3 regions of the Affinundibacterium danionis genome follow, and region 3 is predicted to be linked to each of the others. Evidence: predicted binding sites of a transcription regulator. Region 3 holds the regulator's gene; each other region holds the start of a gene.
What was found. The regulator sigma-54, encoded in region 3, starts transcription at its own class of promoters, with help from an activator protein. The targets are predictions, from matches to a motif close to TGGCANGNAANCTGCTTT.
Positions count from the first base shown of each region.

Region 1: ACFFJH_RS12215 (TorF family putative porin) is a predicted target of sigma-54. The motif match lies at 4,441-4,458, and genes of this name have one in related genera.
Region 2: exaC (acetaldehyde dehydrogenase ExaC) is a predicted target of sigma-54. The motif match lies at 3,629-3,646, and genes of this name have one in related genera.

Region 1 covers NZ_JBHLXJ010000013.1:192,588-199,135, forward strand. Annotated here, with positions in the region: gene ACFFJH_RS12195 (M20 aminoacylase family protein) at 1-81, shown strand, start outside; gene ACFFJH_RS12200 (methyl-accepting chemotaxis protein) at 211-1,869, opposite strand; gene ACFFJH_RS12205 (YifB family Mg chelatase-like AAA ATPase) at 2,235-3,761, opposite strand; gene ACFFJH_RS12210 (accessory factor UbiK family protein) at 3,808-4,050, opposite strand; gene ACFFJH_RS12215 (TorF family putative porin) at 4,599-5,381, shown strand; gene ACFFJH_RS12220 (P-II family nitrogen regulator) at 5,479-5,817, shown strand; gene ACFFJH_RS12225 (ammonium transporter) at 5,880-6,548, shown strand, end outside.
Region 2 covers NZ_JBHLXJ010000007.1:34,915-41,462, forward strand. Annotated here, with positions in the region: gene ACFFJH_RS05925 (putative bifunctional diguanylate cyclase/phosphodiesterase) at 1-1,549, shown strand, start outside; gene ACFFJH_RS05930 (DUF779 domain-containing protein) at 1,494-1,871, opposite strand; gene exaC (acetaldehyde dehydrogenase ExaC) at 2,000-3,520, opposite strand; gene ACFFJH_RS05940 (sigma-54-dependent Fis family transcriptional regulator) at 3,985-5,985, shown strand; gene ACFFJH_RS05945 (hypothetical protein) at 6,134-6,415, opposite strand.
Region 3 covers NZ_JBHLXJ010000003.1:25,690-32,237, reverse strand. Annotated here, with positions in the region: gene ACFFJH_RS02865 (deoxyguanosinetriphosphate triphosphohydrolase) at 1-181, shown strand, start outside; gene ACFFJH_RS02860 (DUF4197 domain-containing protein) at 293-985, shown strand; gene ACFFJH_RS02855 (enoyl-CoA hydratase/isomerase family protein) at 1,093-2,184, opposite strand; gene hpf (ribosome hibernation-promoting factor, HPF/YfiA family) at 2,358-2,711, opposite strand; gene ACFFJH_RS02845 (RNA polymerase factor sigma-54) at 2,839-4,323, opposite strand; gene lptB (LPS export ABC transporter ATP-binding protein) at 4,338-5,084, opposite strand; gene lptA (lipopolysaccharide transport periplasmic protein LptA) at 5,081-5,668, opposite strand; gene lptC (LPS export ABC transporter periplasmic protein LptC) at 5,756-6,370, opposite strand; gene ACFFJH_RS02825 (KdsC family phosphatase) at 6,360-6,548, opposite strand, start outside.

The DNA.
Region 1 (6,548 bases), on a different contig from region 3:
AGTTATGATTTTAATGACGATTTATTGCCCATCGGTGCGAGTTACTGGGTGCGTTTGGTAGAAGCTTATTTGGCTGTTTAAGTTTATCTTTGTCTATCTTAGCTTATTTAAGCTGCTTAATTTTTAAGCCAATTTTCTATTTGACATAAAAACGCCCACTTATGCGTAAGTAGTGTGGGCGTTTTTGGTATGAAGTACAAGATCAAGAATTTAAAATTCATCCCAATCTTCATCAGTGCTTTCTTTTTTTGCGCTGGCGGGGCTTGCAGTAATTCTCGCCTGCGCTGGACCTGTCGCACTAGTCGCAGGACGCGGCGCGGTGCTGGCTCTGGCGGCATGGACTTTGCCACCAGCTGCGTTCAACTTGAATACATCTAAAGCCTTAGTGAGCAGATCGGCTTGTTCTTCCAGTGATTCGGCCGCTGCCGCTGCTTCCTCGACTAAGGCAGCATTTTGTTGAGTCATCTCATCCATCTGATTGATGGCTGAACCAATCTCTTGTATGCCGGTACTTTGTTCCTGACTGGCTGCGGTAATTTCAGACATGATGTCGCTGACTCTACGTACGGAGGCTACGATTTCATCCATAGTCTGACCTGCTTGATCCACTAAGGCCGAACCGGTACGTACTTTATCGACTGAATCGCCAATCAAAGTTTTGATCTCCTTCGCCGCCGCCGCGCTGCGCTGTGCCAAGCTGCGAACTTCGGATGCAACTACCGCGAAGCCCCGTCCTTGTTCACCCGCACGAGCAGCTTCTACCGCCGCGTTTAAGGCCAGAATATTGGTTTGAAATGCGATGCCATCAATGACGCTGATGATGTCCACAATTTTCTTCGAGGACTGATTAATATCATCCATGGTAGCTACCACTTGATTGACTACGGCACCACCTTTTACCGCAACTTCGGAAGCCGTCTCAACCATCTTGTTGGCTTGACGTGCATTGTCGGCATTTTGTTTGACGGTCTCGGTCATCGTTTCCATCGAGCTGGAAGTTTCTTCCAGACTGCTGGCTTGTGATTCCGTGCGTGAGGACAAATCGGCGTTACCACTGGCGATTTCTGCACTGGCGACTTTGATGGTTTCAGCCGAGGTTTTGATATCCAGCACCATATTTTGTAGGCGGATTTGCATTTCGCTCAGCGCCGCTAACAAACTAGTGGTATCGCCACGCTCTACATCAATTTGCATGGTCAAATTACCGGATGCGACTGCCGAGGCAATTTCTTGCGCATATTCAGGTTCGCCGCCAAGTTGCTGCCAGATAGTGCGAATAATAAAATAAGACACAATGACCAATACCAGCATCACGATCAGACCCGCGGCGATGACCGTCCAGAGCACTTTACGAACATTGTCGCCAGAATTATCCACGCCAGTAGTAAATTGTTTTTGTGCGGAATCGACGGTTTTTTTCAAATCATCTTCTAATACTTTCAAAGACGTTTGCATTTGCCCGATCGCCGCTTGTGGATCGCCTTGATCCATTCCCAGCATGATTTTGGCGACACTTAAGGCGGGACTGAAATAGGCATCAAACTCTTTGGCGAGTCTATCTCCTAAAGCTTGTTGACCCGGTAAGCTGCTTAAGTTTTTGAATTTTTCACGGACTTTTTTGGCACGTTCGTTGACTGCTTCTATGCCTTTTTTGTCGTCTTCACCAACGGCTTGTTTTAAGGCGTCAACGATACCTTGCACATCGGCTTGAATATTTTTGGATCGGTCTAGCACCGGATAATCGATATTTTCCGTAGTCTTAATCGACTTGATTGCGGTCGTGGAAAAATACACGCTGGCTGCGATACCTACACCAAAAATGACCGTAGCGATAATGGGCAGCGCCCAAATTCTGCGTTTGATGCTCATCAAAAAACCTCGACTTAAGTGGTAAAAAAATCGCGGGAGACAGAGTTGCCTTCCGGCATTAGCCTTATACCTGATATGTGAAACTTAACTATAAAACTTGACCATGAAGCTCGACCTAAAACGTAGTTAAAACTCAGTTAGAACTTGGTAAGAACTCGGATAGAAATTTTGAAAATGAGATTTTGAAAATACAATTCATGAACCTGACTTTTTGATTTTTTATGATCGCGAGATATCCCGCAAACCTAGGTGTCAGGAAGACAGTAAGTGATTTGAAAAGCACGTTTTTGTTTAAGAATGAACTTACTGTTAAGTAACAGTGTAAGCCAAACTTTTAGAAATTGCGAAAGTCTTGTTAGTGTAGATTAAGGTTCGCGCAATGCGCGGCGATACTGTATCGCTTCCGCCACATGGGCTTGTCGGATTTCTCTGGTATTTGCCAAATCGGCTATAGTGCGTGCCACTTTTAGCACCCGGTGATAAGCGCGTGCCGACCAATTGAGTTTTAACATTGCGTTTTGCAATAGCTGGCTGGCCGCGGCATCGGTTTCACAGAGTTGATCGATTTCTTTGGTGCTAAGCAAATTATTTGCTTTATTTTGGCGTGCGATCTGGCGTTCAAACGCACGCTCTACCCGTTCTTGAATTGCTTGGCTGGATTCGCTGTCGCTTTGACGCAATAGATCGGCATGGGCTAGGGCTGGCACTTGAATTTGCATGTCAATGCGATCTAATAAGGGACCTGAGATTTTTCCTTGATAGCGGCTTACCGCATCCGGTGTACACCGGCATTTATTATTGAAATGACCCAGATAGCCACATGGGCAGGGATTCATGGCTGCAATTAATTGAAAGCGTGCGGGGAAGTCCGCTTGTTTTGCTGCGCGTGAGATATGAATATGACCTGATTCCAATGGCTCGCGTAATACCTCTAAGACTTTGCGGTCGAATTCGGGCAATTCATCGAGAAATAATACGCCATGATGCGCCAATGAGATTTCACCGGGGCGTGGTGTACTTCCACCTCCTACTAGTGCAACGGCAGATGCCGTATGGTGAGGCGAACGATAAGGACGTTGCTTCCATTTGTTCAAAGTAAAACCGCTACTAAGTGATTGTACAGCGGCAGATTCCAAGGCTTGTTGCTCGGTCATGCCTGGCAAAATGCCTGGGAAACGACTAGCTAACATCGATTTGCCGGTGCCCGGTGGGCCCATTAACAAGACACTGTGATTGCCAGCGGCAGCGACTTCCAGCGCGCGTTTTACTTGCAATTGACCTTTGACATCGCTGAAATCCGGATAGCTTGGCGCTTCGCTTTGTACTTGACTTCGATGCATGCTGATCTTGGATTCTGAATCAACACCTGCGAAGTGGGCGCACACCTGTAACAATGATTCGGCGGGATAAATACGCGCATCACTTACTAAGGCGGCTTCATTCGCATTGGCTTTGGGCAGCATAAATGCTCGCGCGTTTTCCGATGTTTTGCCATTACCTCGGCAAATTGCATAGGTCATGGCTAGCGCACCGCGTATCGGTCGCAATTCTCCAGACAAGGATAATTCACCGGCGAATTCGTATTGATCTAAAGTGTCATCAGGTATTTGTCCTGAAGCTGCCAGTATTCCTAAAGCGATTGGCAGATCAAAGCGTCCTGATTCTTTAGGTAAGTCTGCGGGCGCCAAATTGACGGTAATTTTCTGAGCGGGAAAATCAAAGCGCGCATTTTGTAATGCTGCGCGTACCCGGTCTTTCGATTCTTTGACTTCGGTTTCTGGTAAGCCGACGATGGCAAATGCGGGCAAACCATTTGCCAGATGCACTTCAACAGTCACTTCGGGCGCTTCCATTCCATTTAAGGCGCGACTTTTTAAAACGGCCAATGCCATGTAGTTTGCCCAGAGTTTGAGTGCTTACTATTTGTTTACGATTCGTTTATGACTTGCTTAAGTGTGCTTCCAGTTCGGCGACCCGTGCTTCTAGTGCTTCTAATTTCGCGCGAGTTTTTGCCAAAACTTGGGCTTGAATATCAAATTCTTCGCGGGTCACCAAATCTAGCTTGGCAAAACCTTGGTTCATCATCGCCTTGATATTTTTTTCTATATCTTTGGCGGGTGAGTTTTCCAGTGCTTGCTGAACTTTGTTGTGTACATCATTAAAAAATTGATTCGGTTCCATAATTTTTCCTTGTTTAAAGTTATCGATGAGGTCTTATAGTGCAAAAGCGCATTTGCGGTGCATTATAAAGTTCCTGTCGATAAAGAATGCGCCATTTCAGTGCGCGATTTATTAGGGAAAGCATAAAATTAACATAAATGAAAACAAATTGTGTATATTTTTTTATTGCTTTTTTGTTGTGAGTGCTAAGTGTAGGCAAGTGGATTTGTCTACATAAGCTGGTGTTTTGTTTTTGCTTTGCTCTTCTCCCCTTTCCGCTCTCTCCTTTTTTTCCACTCTATTTATCCTACTCACACCGTCCATTCTTGGGGCGGAATTGCGATTGAATGGGCATACCACTTTTGATTCGAAAAATTGATTTAGCTGATTTATGACGCATTGCAATAAAGCTGGCACGAGTTCTGCTAGAAGTTAAGTAAAAGTCGCGACTTTGCTGGCTGATACCAGCGTAGAAAATAAATAAAAGTCAATGTTTAGCGTCGGTCAGTTTTTTTAGAGTTAATTAGTAAATGCAGTCTAAATCAAACTTCCACCAATGGGGATACAACATGAAAACGAAATTAACGCGCAAGGTAATGGCGAGTGCAGTAATGGGTGTAGCGATGAGTGCAATGGCGAATGCTTTGGTCGCAGTACCAGCGTTTGCTCAAGAAGCGAAACCGGAACATGAAGTCAGTTTTAATATAGGCGGAGTTAGTGACTATCGTTATCGTGGTATTTCTCAATCGCGTTTGAAACCGGCATTACAAGGTGGTGCTGATTATGTGAATAACACGCATGGCATTTACGCTGGCACTTGGTTATCAACCATTAAGTGGACTAAAGATGCGGGCGGTAGTGGTGAAGTGGAGATGGACCTGTATGCGGGAAAACGCGGTGAGATTACGCCAGATGTGACTTATGACGTTGGCGTTCTGTCCTATGTTTATCCAAGCAATGGTTTGAAAAAGGTCGCTGGTTTTGCCGATGCGAATACCACTGAAATCTACGGTCAAATTGGCAGTGGTCCTTTCTACGCGAAGTATTCACATTCCGTCACGAATTTATTTGGCTTCGTTAATAGTAAAAATAGCGGCTACTTAGATTTGGGTGCCAATCTCGACCTGAGTGAAGGCTATACCTTGAATCTGCATTACGGTCGCCAAACGATTAAAAACAATACCGCTTCCTCGTACAACGATTGGAAAGTGGGCGTCACCAAAGAATTGGTCGGCGTGAATTTCAGCTTAGCCGTCATCGGTACCAGCGCTGACGAAAAGCTGTACTACACCCCAGCGGGTAAATTTACCGGCAAAACCAGCTTGGTAGTGTCTGCGGTAAAAACTTTTTAATTCTTGGTCGAGTAAGACTCTGCAAAGAATTAATCCATAAAGAATTAACCCATATCGAACCAACAGATGTTTTGTTCAATACATCATTGAGACCATCATGAAACTGATTACTGCCATTATTAAACCATTTAAGTTGGACGAAGTTCGCGAGGCGCTTTCAGAAATTGGCGTGCAAGGTATTACCGTTACGGAAGTGAAAGGCTTTGGCCGTCAAAAAGGTCATACCGAGTTATATCGTGGCGCGGAATATGTCGTCGATTTTTTGCCTAAGACCAAAATTGAAGCTGCGGTTGAAGACAATATTGTTGAGCGTGCTTTAGAAGCTATTGAGAACGCTGCCCGTACCGGAAAAATTGGCGACGGCAAAATTTTTGTCTATTCACTGGAACAAGTGGTACGGATTCGTACCGGTGAAACAGGCAACGAGGCGCTTTAATCAAGATCAGCCTAGTCGAATCTTTCGAACGAATTGAACTTATCGAACCAACGAGACCTAAAATGAATAAACTATTTAAAATCCTCGCTGCCACCGTGTGTGCGCTAGCGATAGGGCAAAGCAGTTTAGCCTTTGCCGAAGAGCAAGCCGTAGCGTCGGCCAGTGCTGTCGCGGCCGTAAGTGCGTCTGCATCAGTGTCAGCTTCACTGCCGGCATCGATGCCAGCTAGCGCGGACGCAGCATCTGCTTCAGTGTCTGCATCAGTACCGGCAGCAGCTCCTGCCGCAGTACCAGCACAAGTATCAGCACCAGCGCCAGCACCGACTGCGAATAAAGGTGATACCGCTTGGTTATTAGTCGCCACGGTTTTGGTGACTATGATGTCGATTCCTGGTTTAGCCTTGTTTTATGGTGGTTTAGTACGCTCAAAAAACATGCTCTCTGTGTTGCTGCAAGTGTTCATGATTTTTGCGGTAATTGTCGTGTTGTGGTGCGTTTATGGTTATTCATTGGCGTTCACAGAAGGTTCTCGTTTCATCGGGAAATTTGACAGAGTTCTTTTACAAGGTATTTGGGACCCAGTACAAGCAAGTTTCACTACAGCGGCTACTTTTAGCAAAGGGGTGGTGATTCCGGAGTTTGTATTTGTCGCGTTCCAGGCGACTTTTGCGGCGATTACTTGCGGCTTGATCATTGGTGCTTTTGCCGAGCGCGCTAAGTTCAAAGCGGTA
Region 2 (6,548 bases), on a different contig from region 3:
TCTGGGAGGCTTTAGTTTTCTATTCTTAGCCGTTTCTTTTTCGGCACTAGTTGGTAAAGATGTGTCGAACCGAAGAATTGAAGAGCTGGAGATTTATAGTGAATTACAGCACGAGATTGAAAGCAGAAAAATCGCTAATCAGCGCATAGAGCATGTCTTAAACAACGACGTGTTAACTGGTTTGCCGAATCGGGCGGGGGCCTTGTTTAGTCTGCGTGATTTGCTGGAATTAAATCGGGTGAATGAATCCAAATTAGGCGTTTTTATTTTTGACGTTGATCAATTAAGTATCGTTAACGGCACGCGTGGTTATAAAGTAGGTGATCAGTTATTGATCGAGGTCTCGCAAAGAATTCGACAAAGTGTCAGGGATAGTGACCTGGTTGCTCGACTGGGTAGTGGTCGGTTTGTGGTGGGAGCGACCGGTTTAAAAACTGAGCGCTGCGTCACGATAGTCTATGAAAAAGTAACGGGCGCTTTGGCATCGCCATTTTTTATCGAAGATAATCTTTTGAGCATCACGTCCAATACGGGTGTGGCGGTGTTCCCTGATAATGTCGGAGCGGAGGACGATATTCTGGCGGCTGCCGAACTGGCGCTGCATGATGCGAAAAGTCATGGCACGGGTAAATTGCGTTTCTTCCATCCCTCATTGAAAGAAAACATACGACAAAGAATTGATTTTGAACGAGCGCTGAAAGAAGCTTTAGAGAAAGATCAATTTTTCCTTTGCTATCAACCTCAAATATCCGCGTCCAGCGGGCAGACTGTTAGCTTGGAAGCCCTGATACGATGGCAGCATCCAGTATATGGTTTGGTGATGCCAGATCGCTTTATTCAATTGGCAGAAACCATGGGTATCATTGCTCACATTGGTGCTTGGGTGATCGACAAATCCTGTGAGCAATTGGCACGTTGGCGTGCGATGGGCTATCACGAACTTAGAGTCGCAATTAATCTCTCAGCCCAACAATTACTTGTCTCCGAGCTAGAAGAAACCGTATCGGCAGCTTTGCAACGTTATCAATTATCAGGCAGTGATATTGAGCTAGAAATTACCGAATCAGTTCTGATGCAAGATCCCGAACGTTCGATTGAACGTCTTGGCGCATTGCGTAAATTGGATGTGCGTTTGTCGATTGATGATTTTGGGACTGGCTATTCTTCTTTAGCTTATCTGCGTGTGTTACCCGTGCAAGCTTTCAAGTTGGATCGTGGCTTTGTCTGGGACATGGACAAGGGCGGTAAAGCGTGGGAAATTTGTGCTACCGCGATTAGCCTCGCGCAAAATCTTGGCTTGGAAGTGGTGGCTGAAGGTGTGGAAACAGAAGAGCAATCTGAACAATTAAAAAAATTGGGCTGTCATCTGTTGCAAGGCTATTTGTTCGCCAAACCCTTGACGGTTGAGGCTGCGGATATTTTTCTCGCGGCTTCCTTGTTGGGAAATCAAAAAGCTGAGGCAACGCCAACGCCAGCGATATTGCACGCAAAAACTAATTCAAATCTCGCTGGACTTGCGCTTCAATCTGAGCCCATTCCTCCTCAGTAAATAAGCGAGAACGCGTGTGAAACGCTTTGCCGCTGGCACCTTCTAATGAAAATGTGCCGCCGTGTCCCTCGATGACATCGAGAATTAATTGCGTATGTTTCCAATAATCGTATTGCAGCTTGCCGATGTAAAACGGAACGCCATCCAGTTCGCCTAATTTAATATCGTAAGGCCCAATAGTCAGGTCGCTTGGTAAATAGCAATTCGCAGCACTATTGTCGCAACATCCTCCCGATTGATGAAACAGGATATCGCCGTGCTCGGCTTTGAGTTGAGTAATCAGATCGTAAGCCGCAGGAGTGGCTATGACTCGGTCTACCATAATGCCTCGCGCTAAATTGAAATGAATTAATTTAAGAATGGCGCAGTATTTCTATCCATACTGCGCCATTCTTTGCTCATCATAAACCATGGCTTTGATTACGATCGTAGCCGTAGCTACACCTTCGCTTAGAAGAAGCCCAATTTATTTTCGCTGTAGCTGACCAAGAGATTTTTAGTTTGCTGGTAGTGATTCAACATCATTTTGTGATTTTCACGACCTATGCCGGACTCTTTGTAACCACCGAATGCGGCATGAGCAGGGTAAGCGTGATAGCAATTAGTCCAAACACGACCGGCTTTGATGGCGCGTCCCATGCGGTAGGCGACATTGCCGTTGCGGCTCCAAACACCGGCGCCCAAACCGTACAAGGTATCATTGGCAATCTCCAGCGCTTCGGCTTCGTCTTTAAAGGTGGTGATCGCTAACACTGGGCCGAAGATTTCTTCTTGGAAGATGCGCATCTTGTTATGGCCTTTGAACATGGTCGGCTGTACATAATAGCCACCTTCCAAATCGCCACCTAAGTGCGCTTGCGCACCGCCAATTAGTACTTCTGCACCTTCTTGTTTGCCGAGATCAAGATAGGACAAGATCTTGGTCAATTGTTCTTTAGACGCTTGCGCACCCATCATGCTGTCGGTGTCCAGTGGGTTAGCATGCTTGATCGCTGCTACGCGCTGCATGACACGTTCCATGAATTTATCGTAGATACTTTCTTGTATCAAAGCACGCGATGGGCAGGTACAAACTTCGCCCTGATTGAATGCAAACAAGACCAAGCCTTCTATCGCTTTATCAAGGAAAGCATCATCTTTATCCATGATGTCAGCAAAGAAGATATTGGGCGACTTACCTCCTAGTTCTAAGGTAGCGGGAATGAGATTGTTCGCTGCCGCTTGCGCAATAACGCGACCAGTTGAGGTGGAACCAGTGAATGCAATTTTTGCGATGCGCTTGCTATTGGCTAAAGGCATACCTGCTTCGCGACCATAACCGTTGACGATATTTAATACGCCCGCTGGCAGTAAGTCGGCGATAAGTTCAGTCAAAATTAATAGCGAAATTGGAGTGGATTCAGCGGGTTTTAAGACCACACAATTGCCTGCAGCTAGCGCTGGGGCAAGCTTCCATGCCGCCATCAAAATCGGGAAATTCCATGGAATGATTTGCCCAACTACGCCTAAAGGTTCATGGTAATGATAGGCCACTGTGGTTTCATCGAGTTCGGACAAAGAACCTTCTTGGGCGCGAATGCAACCAGCAAAATAACGGAAGTGATCGACCGTCAGTGGGATGTCGGCATTCAAGGTTTCGCGTATGGCTTTGCCATTATCGACCGTCTCTGCGTAGGCTAGTAATTCGAGATTGGCTTCTATGCGATCGGCAATTTTATTCAAAATATTGGCGCGTTCAGTCGGAGAGGTTTTGCCCCAAGCATCGGCTGCTGCATGCGCTGCATCAAGCGCTAGCTCTATGTCTTCCGCAGTTGAACGTGCCGCTTGTGTATACACTTTGCCGCTAATGGGTGTAATTACATCAAAGTACTGCGCCTTGACCGGAGCAGTCCATTTACCGCCGATAAAATTGTTGTAGTGAGATTGGTATTGAATGAGCGCACCTGCAGTGCCTGGGGCTGAGTAAATCAAGTTGGTCTCCTTGGGTGGTGGTTTAGTTGTGGTTGTCTTATCGATAAACTTATTAGCAAGCTGAGATGTGTCACAGCGATGGTCAACCCAGACTTGTTCCCATGACTGATTGCAAATGCCATGCCAGTTGTATTTGGTTTTTTGGGAGATTCACTATGCTGCATTGCAACCTCCTAGCTAGGGTGTTTTCTTTGCTCAATTTTGTAAAAAAATGGTTTGCTTTTTTATTGATTTTTCGCAGACTTATTGTTTTAGGACAGTAGAAATTCTCTTCTGTGCTGGTATCGATGAGGCGCAATCCTGCTACTATGTTTGTCAGTTGTCCGCGCTGTAACGTGACAGCTGTAACATTTTGAGACAGGTAATAGTTTGGTGTTGCGTTGTGCGCTAGTACCAATTTGCGTGTAGCCTATGAAGAAACCAAACAAAGAAAAGCGACCTATATCGCTCACGGAGACCAGTTCATGCGCCATCACGCGATCCTTCCCGCACCGCACTTGAAACAAGCGCGCTTACAGTTTGTAGAGCGCGGTATTTATCCAGAATCTGCTATTGATTTGCGTGTTGCTCAGTCTTGGCAACGAAGCTTGTCTGCTGGACTTTCACCGGTAGGTGCAGTCGATAGTGTTGATAATTTAAGTGCGCGTAATCTGGATTATGTTCGTGATGTCAACCACGAATTAATCAGTCATTCCGAGCCTGTGATTGAATACCTGTTTGGCCAACTTAGGCACAGTCATAGCATGGTGATACTGGCCGATGCTCAAGGTGTTTTAATGCATACCTTGGGTGATCTGGATTTTCTAAGTAAGGCGGATCGTGTCGCGCTCAAGTGTGGCGCAAGTTGGGCTGAAAATCAGCGTGGTACCAATGCTATCGGAACGGCTCTCGCGGATGCCAGTGAAATAGAAATCAACGGTGCCGAACACTATTTAGAGCACAATGAATTTTTGACTTGTGCCGCAGCGCCGATTTTGTCCGCGCAAGGTAAGTTGATGGGCATACTGGATATTTCGGGTGATCACCGCAGTCGCCATCCCCATACATTGGGATTAGTCTCGACCGCAGCCCAGATGATAGAAAACAGTATGGTGCTAAGCTCATCCCAGCATCAAATTATCGTGCGGTTGCATGCTCGGGCAGAAGGTTTAGGATCGGTCGCTCAGGCCGTATTGGCATTTTCTGAAGATGGTTTTTTACTGGGTGCGAATCGATGTGGTTTAAGTCTATTGAAACTACGTTATGCCGATCTTGGGGCAAGCTCGTGGGCGCAATTGTTTGATCAGGATTTTGAAACTTTATTAACGCTTTCTACACGTTCGGCAGGCTATGCGCATCCAGTTGGTATTCCTCAAGTCTTGTCTTGTCGGGACGGTCGTCGTTTGTTTATGCAAATGCATAGTCAAAATAGAGTTCGTCAGGCAGTGACGATTAGTACGCAAACTGAGCTTGATTCATTACACACTTCATCACAGATCGATCGTCGTTGGTTTGCGGCGGATCAAAAGGCGCGTAAGTTGATTGATAAAGCGATTCCCTTATTAGTCACCGGTGAATCGGGTGTAGGAAAAGAAGTATTCGCTCGCTCTGTACATCAGGCCTCAAGCCGTCGTGACAAGCCCTTTGTCGCGGTGAATTGCGCGGCGATTCCTGAGCATTTGATTGAGGCTGAATTATTCGGATATGTCGCGGGTGCATTCACCGGCGCATTGCGACAAGGAGCGCTGGGTCGCTTGCGCGAGGCGCATGGCGGCACTTTGTTTCTAGACGAAATCGGCGACATGCCTTTGTCTTTGCAGACTCGGTTATTGCGGGTTTTACAGGAGAGAGTCGTCACGCCTTTGGGCAGTAGTGCGGCGATAGCGGTGGATTTTAATTTGATTTGCGCGACCCACCAAAATCTACAAAGCAATATAGAGCAAGGGCGTTTTCGGGCAGATTTGTATTATCGTATTAATGGCCTGCATTTGAGTTTGCCCGCTTTGCGTGAACGCACTGATTTTGTTGAGCTATGTTTGAATCTGTTAAGTGAATTGAGACAGCAGCAGAGCGATATTATTAGCATTGCCCCAGATTTATTGAGTGCCATGTGTCGTTATCATTGGCCAGGAAATGTGCGGCAACTCAGTCATGTACTGCGTGCGGCCGTGGCTTTGATGGATGAGTACCAATCTGAAATTAGTTGGGAACATTTGGGGGATGAACTCGCCCAAGAGTTAGCACTATTAACGGGAGTCAATGACAATCTAATTTCAATTGCCACCATGGCGAGTCGAGCAGATATCGATGCTGACACTGAGACCGAAAAAATGCCAGTAAGCAATTTGCGGCAGAGTGCGCATCAGTTAATCTTAATGGCCTTGCAAAATGCAAACGGTAATGTGTCAGCCGCTGCGCGTGATTTGGGTATTAGTCGTCAAACCTTGTATCGCAAAATACGTAGTCAGCGTATGACCCAATCGTGAACGAATAGTGAACGAATTGCGCTATGTACATTGCTAAGCAGAGTGAGTGATGTGTTGAGTTAATAGATAAAAAAAGCGTCAACTGGTATTTACCGTTGACGCTTTCTTTTTGATCTTGATGCAATGATGAATGAAACTTAGTTCAGTTCTATATTTGATCCGGCATACGGAACTTTGATCTGCGATCACCCATCAAGTTACGGATTTCTTTAATGCTGATGCCTGATTCTTCGTGCATACGAATCAGTAATGAAGGACCGACGGGCAGAATTTTGTGACGTATTTTACTGATCACTGGCGGCGCCACTTCTAAAGCACGAGAGAGTGCCGCGTCGTTTTTAATGCCTAGAGTTTTGATCAAAGTATCAAGCAAGTTATTTGGATCGTATTGAAACTCTTCGGACGTTGGAATGTCGAGGATATTAGCCATGGAATATGATGTCTCCGATTTAAATGATTGAAATAAAAAAACTTTGACTTCTGACCAGGTTTTAAGGCTTGAAACTTAGGGTACAACTGGTTTTTCAACTAGGTTTGCAACTGAGGCTGAACTAAGTCTGTAA
Region 3 (6,548 bases):
ATTTGAAGTGATGATGGCGCAGGCTAATTTGGTGCCACCTGACTATCGAGTGCAAGCCTCGTTAGATAGTGAACAATCGCGCTTGTTACAAGCACGTCGTATCGCCGACTATATCGCGGGAATGACGGATCGTTTTGCGATTCGTGAGCACAAGCGCTTATTCTTGATAGAAGAAGTTTGAGAACTGATAGTGGTACGTAGCACCTAGAATTTCTTGAAGAAGTGCTAAAGTGCATTTGACTCGTATTTGATTCGCATTTAATTCGAATTGAATTAACCGTAAGGACATAAAATGAAACCATGGGTAAAACACAGCGCTAGCGTGATCGTCGTGGCCTGTGCAAGTTTTCAAGCGCATGCTGCCGATTTGAGTAAGCTTAGCAACCAAGATGCGAATGCGGGTTTAAAGGCTGCGCTAGAAACGGGCGCAAACGCTGCGCTACAAAAGCTCGGTGTCGCCGACGGATTTTTAGGTAACGACAAAGTAAAAATCCCGCTGCCGTCAATGTTAGAAAAAGCACGCCCTTTGTTGAAATTGAGCGGACAAAGTAAGCAGCTAGATGAACTCGTCGTTGCCATGAATCGAGCGGCAGAGTCAGCGGTGCCGATGGCAAAACCACTATTGATGGATGCGGTAAAAAGCATGTCGGTAACGGACGCAAAAAATATTTTGAGTGGCGGTGATACTTCGGTCACCAATTTTTTCCGTGAAAAAACATCGGTATCTTTAAGCGCAAAATTCTTGCCTTTAGTCAAAGGCGTCACCGATAAAGTTGGACTCTCAACCAAGTACAACGCCGTGATGGGCAAAGCACAAAAGTTAGGTGCAGTACCTGAGAAAGAAGCGACGGTCGAATCTTACGTCAGCAACCGAGCAGTGGATGCGCTCTACACGATGATTGCAGAGGAGGAAAAAGCCATACGCCAAGATCCTTTGGCTGCGGGTAGTAAGATTATCGGTAAGGTGTTTGGCTTACTGAAATAAGCTGCTACGCAATTACTAGATATTCGAGATTCGATAAAAAAAGCCGAAAGATGTTCGCATATCTTTCGGCTTTTTGTCGTCGGTATTAGGTATTACGCTGAGGTGCCCTACGGTAAATGCGCCAAAGGATGCGCATAGCTTGGCCATACCTCAACAAAAAAATCGGATATCATTTCTTCAGTCACTTCAGCAATAGTAGCCGGTGACCACTTTGGCATATTGTCTTTATCGACGACCAAAGCACGCACGCCTTCTAATACTTCACCATGCTTGAAACAATGCCTTACCATGGTACGCTCCAGACGTAAGCAGTCAGCCACCGATCTTGATTGGCAGCGACGTAATTGCTCTAAAGTGACAGCCATCAATAGTGGTGAACGTTTATGCATGGTGGCTAGGGTTTTCTTTGCGAATTCGGTGTCATCACCTGCAAGCGACGCACAAATGTTATGCAGACTATTGCCAGAAAAATGTTGGTCTATTGTCGTTCGGTATTGTGCCAGCTGTGAATGCTCTGGCGAAATATCAGATGCAAATTGCGCTGAAAATTGACGTATCGCTACCCGTAAATCCGCTTCTGTGTGGTGTGCAATCAAATCCATTAAAGCCGGAATTTGTGTGGTGGGAATATAGACATCTGCTAAGTTAGCATAGATGGCATCAGCTGCCTGAATAATTTCTCCCGTGAGACCTAAATAGCTACCGATTTCGCCTGACGTTTGATTTAGGAAGTAACCACCGCCCACGTCAGGAAATAAGCCAATATTCACTTCCGGCATCGCCATTTTCGTACGCTCTGTGACGATGCGCAAACGACTGGCAACACCAGACTGCGCGATACCCATACCGCCGCCCATCACGACACCATTCATCAGAGCGATATAAGGTTTTGGGTAAAAGTGAATCAAATGATTGAGCGCATATTCTTCCGTGAAAAAATCTTCTAACAAAGCGCTGTCACCCTTAGGTGTCAGTGTGCCTACATCGTAGAAAAAGCGGATGTCTCCGCCCGCACAAAAAGCTTTTTCGCTACTGCTGTGTATGAATACAGCACGAATATTAGGATCGTTATGCCAAGCGCGCAAAGTGGCGGTGAGCACACGCACCATGTCTAAGGACAGGGAGTTTAGTGCTTTAGGACGATCTAAAGTAATGATGCCAACATGATTACGGATTTCGGTGATGACGTGAGAGCTCATTTTATTTGCCAAAAATAGTGATGCTGAATTTTACCTTAGGGCATAAAGTAAAAGATGAAAAAGACCGACAGTCTTTTAAGTTGAAATTTCCGATGTCTGCCAGTTTTAAGACGTAAAAAAGGACGCTAAAAAGCGTCCTAGGGATCATCAAATTGATGAATCGGGATTCTGAATTAATCTAATTGTGTAGAGGCCGGATCAGGGATATGTTTGATCGCATCATGTTGATGGTCTTGAATTTTATCCTTGTGTTTGATGACCTGACGATCAAGTTTGTCGATTAAGGTGTCAATGGCGGCATATAAATCGTGCGCCAGACTTTCTACATGAATATCTTTGCCGCTGAGATGTAAATTAATGTCCGCTTTGTGGCGTTTGTCCTTTTCTCGGAGCTTATCAACCGTCAGGATAACGGCGATATCAATGACTTGATCGAAGTGTCGTCTTACCCGCTCTAGCTTGTTTTGTACATATTCACGAATTGCAGGAGTAACTTCGACGTGGTGTCCACTGATGGTGAGATTCATACTACGCTCCTATGGTGATATTGCTTCATTTGTTTCTATACTGCCGTTACTACGATCGCTCATTGGCAGAAATTTGTTTTGAGCTAAATCATATATAACGATAGAAAACAATATTTCAAGAACTGGTTTATAAAGATTTTCTTAGACTCACTGGGGGAATTTTCAGAGCTTCGCGGTACTTCGCCACTGTGCGGCGCGCGATGACCATGCCTTGTTCTCCCAATATGTCGGCGATCTTACTGTCCGAGAGGGGTTTTTTCTGGTCTTCTTCTCCTATTAATTGTTTGATCAGCGCACGTATCGCAGTAGAAGATGCTTCACCACCCGTTTCCGTTGCGACGTGACTGCCGAAAAAATATTTCAACTCAAACATACCATGGGGTGTCAGCATAAATTTCTGAGTTGTTACACGCGAAATAGTGCTCTCGTGTAATCCCAGTGTATCAGCTATTTCGCGCAAAACAAGGGGTCTCATCGCGACTGCGCCGTGCGTGAAAAAATTATATTGCCTTTCCACTATGGCTTGTGCAACGCGCAAAATCGTATCAAAACGTTGACGCATATTCTTGATCAGCCAACGCGCTTCTTGCAGTTGTGGGTTGAGACAAGGATCTCCGCGTTGTTGCTTCATTAAACTCGCGTACATCTGATTAATCCGCAGACGCGGCATGACATCACGGTTTAACATCACCTGCCATTCGTCGCCGATTTTCTTGACCACAACATCCGGCACCACATAGTCTGATTTCGCTATCGCAAATGCCAAACCCGGTTTGGGGTTACATTGACGAATGACCACTTGCGCTTCGCGTAAATCTTCATCATCGCATTGCAAAAATTTGCGTAATTTGGTGAAATCTCGTTGCGCGAATAAAGGTAAATATTGCTCGACAATTTGTAGCGCCAAGCGGCGTGTCACAAAAGGAATTTTAGGAAAACGTTTGATTTGTAAGGCCAAACATTCCGCTGTATTGCGCGCTCCGACGCCTTCAGGCTCGAAGCTTTGCAGCATAGTTAGGGCGAACTGTAGTTCTTCTAATTCGACACAAAGGTCAATTGGAAGACTCTCGTAAATTTCGTCCAAGCTCTCGCACAAATAGCCATTTTCATCGATAGCGTCGATGATTAATTCTATCAAGGCACGATCACGCGGCTCCCTGATGTTCAGACGCATTTGCTCTAACAGATGTTCTCTTAAAGTGGTCTGCGCGGCTTCTAATTGCGGGCGACCATCTTCTTCATCGTTGTTAGATTTAGAGCCATTACTAGGCGCATCGTCGAAGCTCCAGTCATCATTGTTAACTGGCCCTGCATCGGCATCTGGGGCTGTCTCGTTAACTGTCTCGTTGCTACTCGTGTCGGGTGTTTTTTCTGCGCTTTGGAATTCTTTTTCATTTTGCTGAGTGGCATTATTAATGCAGCCATCCGCCAGCAAACGCACAGCATTGTCCAAAGCATCATCGACGCGTTCTAACAATGGATTTTCAGTCAGTAATACCTCTAACTCTTGATGTAATTCTAAGGTCGATAATTGCAGTAATCGTATGGATTGCTGCAATTGTGGCGTCAAAGCCAAATGTTGCGAGGTACGTAGCTGTAAGCTCTGCTTCATGATGAGTTCGTCGCTTACATGCGGAAATGTTCACCCAAGTAGACTCGGCGCACAGTCTCATTGGTGATGATTTCATCGGGGCGTCCGCTCGCCAATACCGAGCCTTGATTGATAATGTATGCATGATCACAAATGCCGAGTGTTTCTCGCACATTGTGATCGGTGATCAACACGCCGATATTGCGCTCCTTCAGAAAACGCACGATACGCTGAATTTCAATCACGGCAATCGGGTCTACACCAGCGAACGGTTCATCGAGTAAAACGAAGCGTGGATTGGTTGCCAAAGCACGCGCAATCTCCACCCGGCGACGTTCGCCACCCGATAAGGCACGAGCAGGATTCTCGCGTAGGCCATCAATTTGCAATTCTTCTAGTAGCGTGTCGAGACGTTGCTTGATCGCGGCTTTAGACAGTGCCTTACCCTCTTCATCGCGCTGCAGTTCGAGCACGGCACGCACATTGTCTTCTACAGACAGTTTGCGGAACACCGATGCTTCTTGCGGTAAATAAGACAAGCCTAAACGTGCTCTTTGATGAATCGGTAAATGCGAAATGTCAGTGCCATCGACATCAATTTTTCCGGCATCGGAGGGCACCAAACCAACGATCATATAGAAGGACGTGGTTTTGCCGGCACCGTTTGGGCCTAGCAATCCGACGACTTCACCACTTTTAACTTGTAGCGAGACGTCACGAACTACCTGGCGCATGCCATAGCGTTTTTGCAGACCTTGAATTGCGAGAGTGCTGGATATCATTTTTCTTGTTTAGCTTCTGTCTTAGCTTGCTTAGGTTCTGAAGTAATCGTCACGCGACCGCCACCGGGAACACGTTTGCCTGAGGTTGAATTAGTCGCAGTAAAAACATCGTTAATACTGTCATACGACAAAAATTCACCATTTTGTTCTTGCGTCATTTTTTGTTGACTCAAATAACGCACATTGGCTTTGGCAATAAATTTCACGACTTCTGTTTTCTTGTCATATTCAACGCGATCTGCGGAGCCTTCTATCCATAAGTCGGGGCCACCATCACGTTTTTGACGGAAAAATACCTGGCTACCGGGTTTGCCAGACAGCGTGACCATGCCGCCATCGCTAGTTTCGGTTTCTACTGCGTTCTCTGCTTTAATCAACAAAGTCCCACGCGTCAATTCGACATTCCCCGCTAAAGTTTTGGTGCCGGTCTTGCCGTCATAGACAGTGTGTTCTGCATTAATTAAGGTCTTTTTTTGGCTATCTGCTTTTTCAGCGTGGGCGGACGAAGTCAGTGTTGCCGTCAAAAATAATGCGCTGCCAAAAAATGTTAAGAAACGCGCAGTGGGATTTAGTTTGAAATCCATATTTAATCCTTTTTCATTGATGTTATAGCGACTTAAATGTGAGATATTTTTACAGTATCTCGGTATTTCCCCACCTCGGTAATGGCTTTATTTTGCTATTTTATTGTCGATCTCTATGTGTACGTTCTTTAAAAAATGAACTTTTTGATCTGCGTTATTGGCTACCATACCAAATGCGCTAATCGTCGCTCTTGCAGTCGTCATTTTGATTCGTGCATCTGTTTTCATTTTTTCACTATCAGGGTAAAGAATTAAGGAACTCGTTTCCATGATAATCGCAGCAGTACGCGCACTCTTTGCTCTTTCTATGATCACATTGTCCATCATGTGAATCTGGTCTTCTGGTTTGGCATTTGCCGACTCTTGGACTTTCTGTTTCACGATCGCGCGATCAGCACGAATTAACATCGGCGTCTTGTCTTCATCAATGCTGACAATACGCGGCTGTAGGATTTCAAATTCATCTTCTTGCGGAAAGTGAGTTAGTTTTTCACCTGTCACGCGGTAATTAGTATTCCCTGATTGCGACAAGCGCACGAAATTAAAATCTTCCACAAAATAGTCTGGCTCACTACGCACTTTGGCGCCATTTGCACGCTCTTCACTATTTCTGCGCATAACCTCATAGGCCCAGAAACTGCCTAGCATTAATAGTCCAAGCAGTGAGACGCCTAGCCATACTCGGATACGATCAGCCGTCATTTGTCACATCCAACCGCACATCCAAATTCACATCCAAACGCACATCCAAATTCACATCCAAACGCACATCCAAAAAAGGTGCTAATGCCGTGTCATATTTGTTTTGTGCTTTCAGAATGAAGTCACATACCTCGCGCGCTGCACCGCGTCCGCCGCTGGCTTGGGTAATATAGTCAAC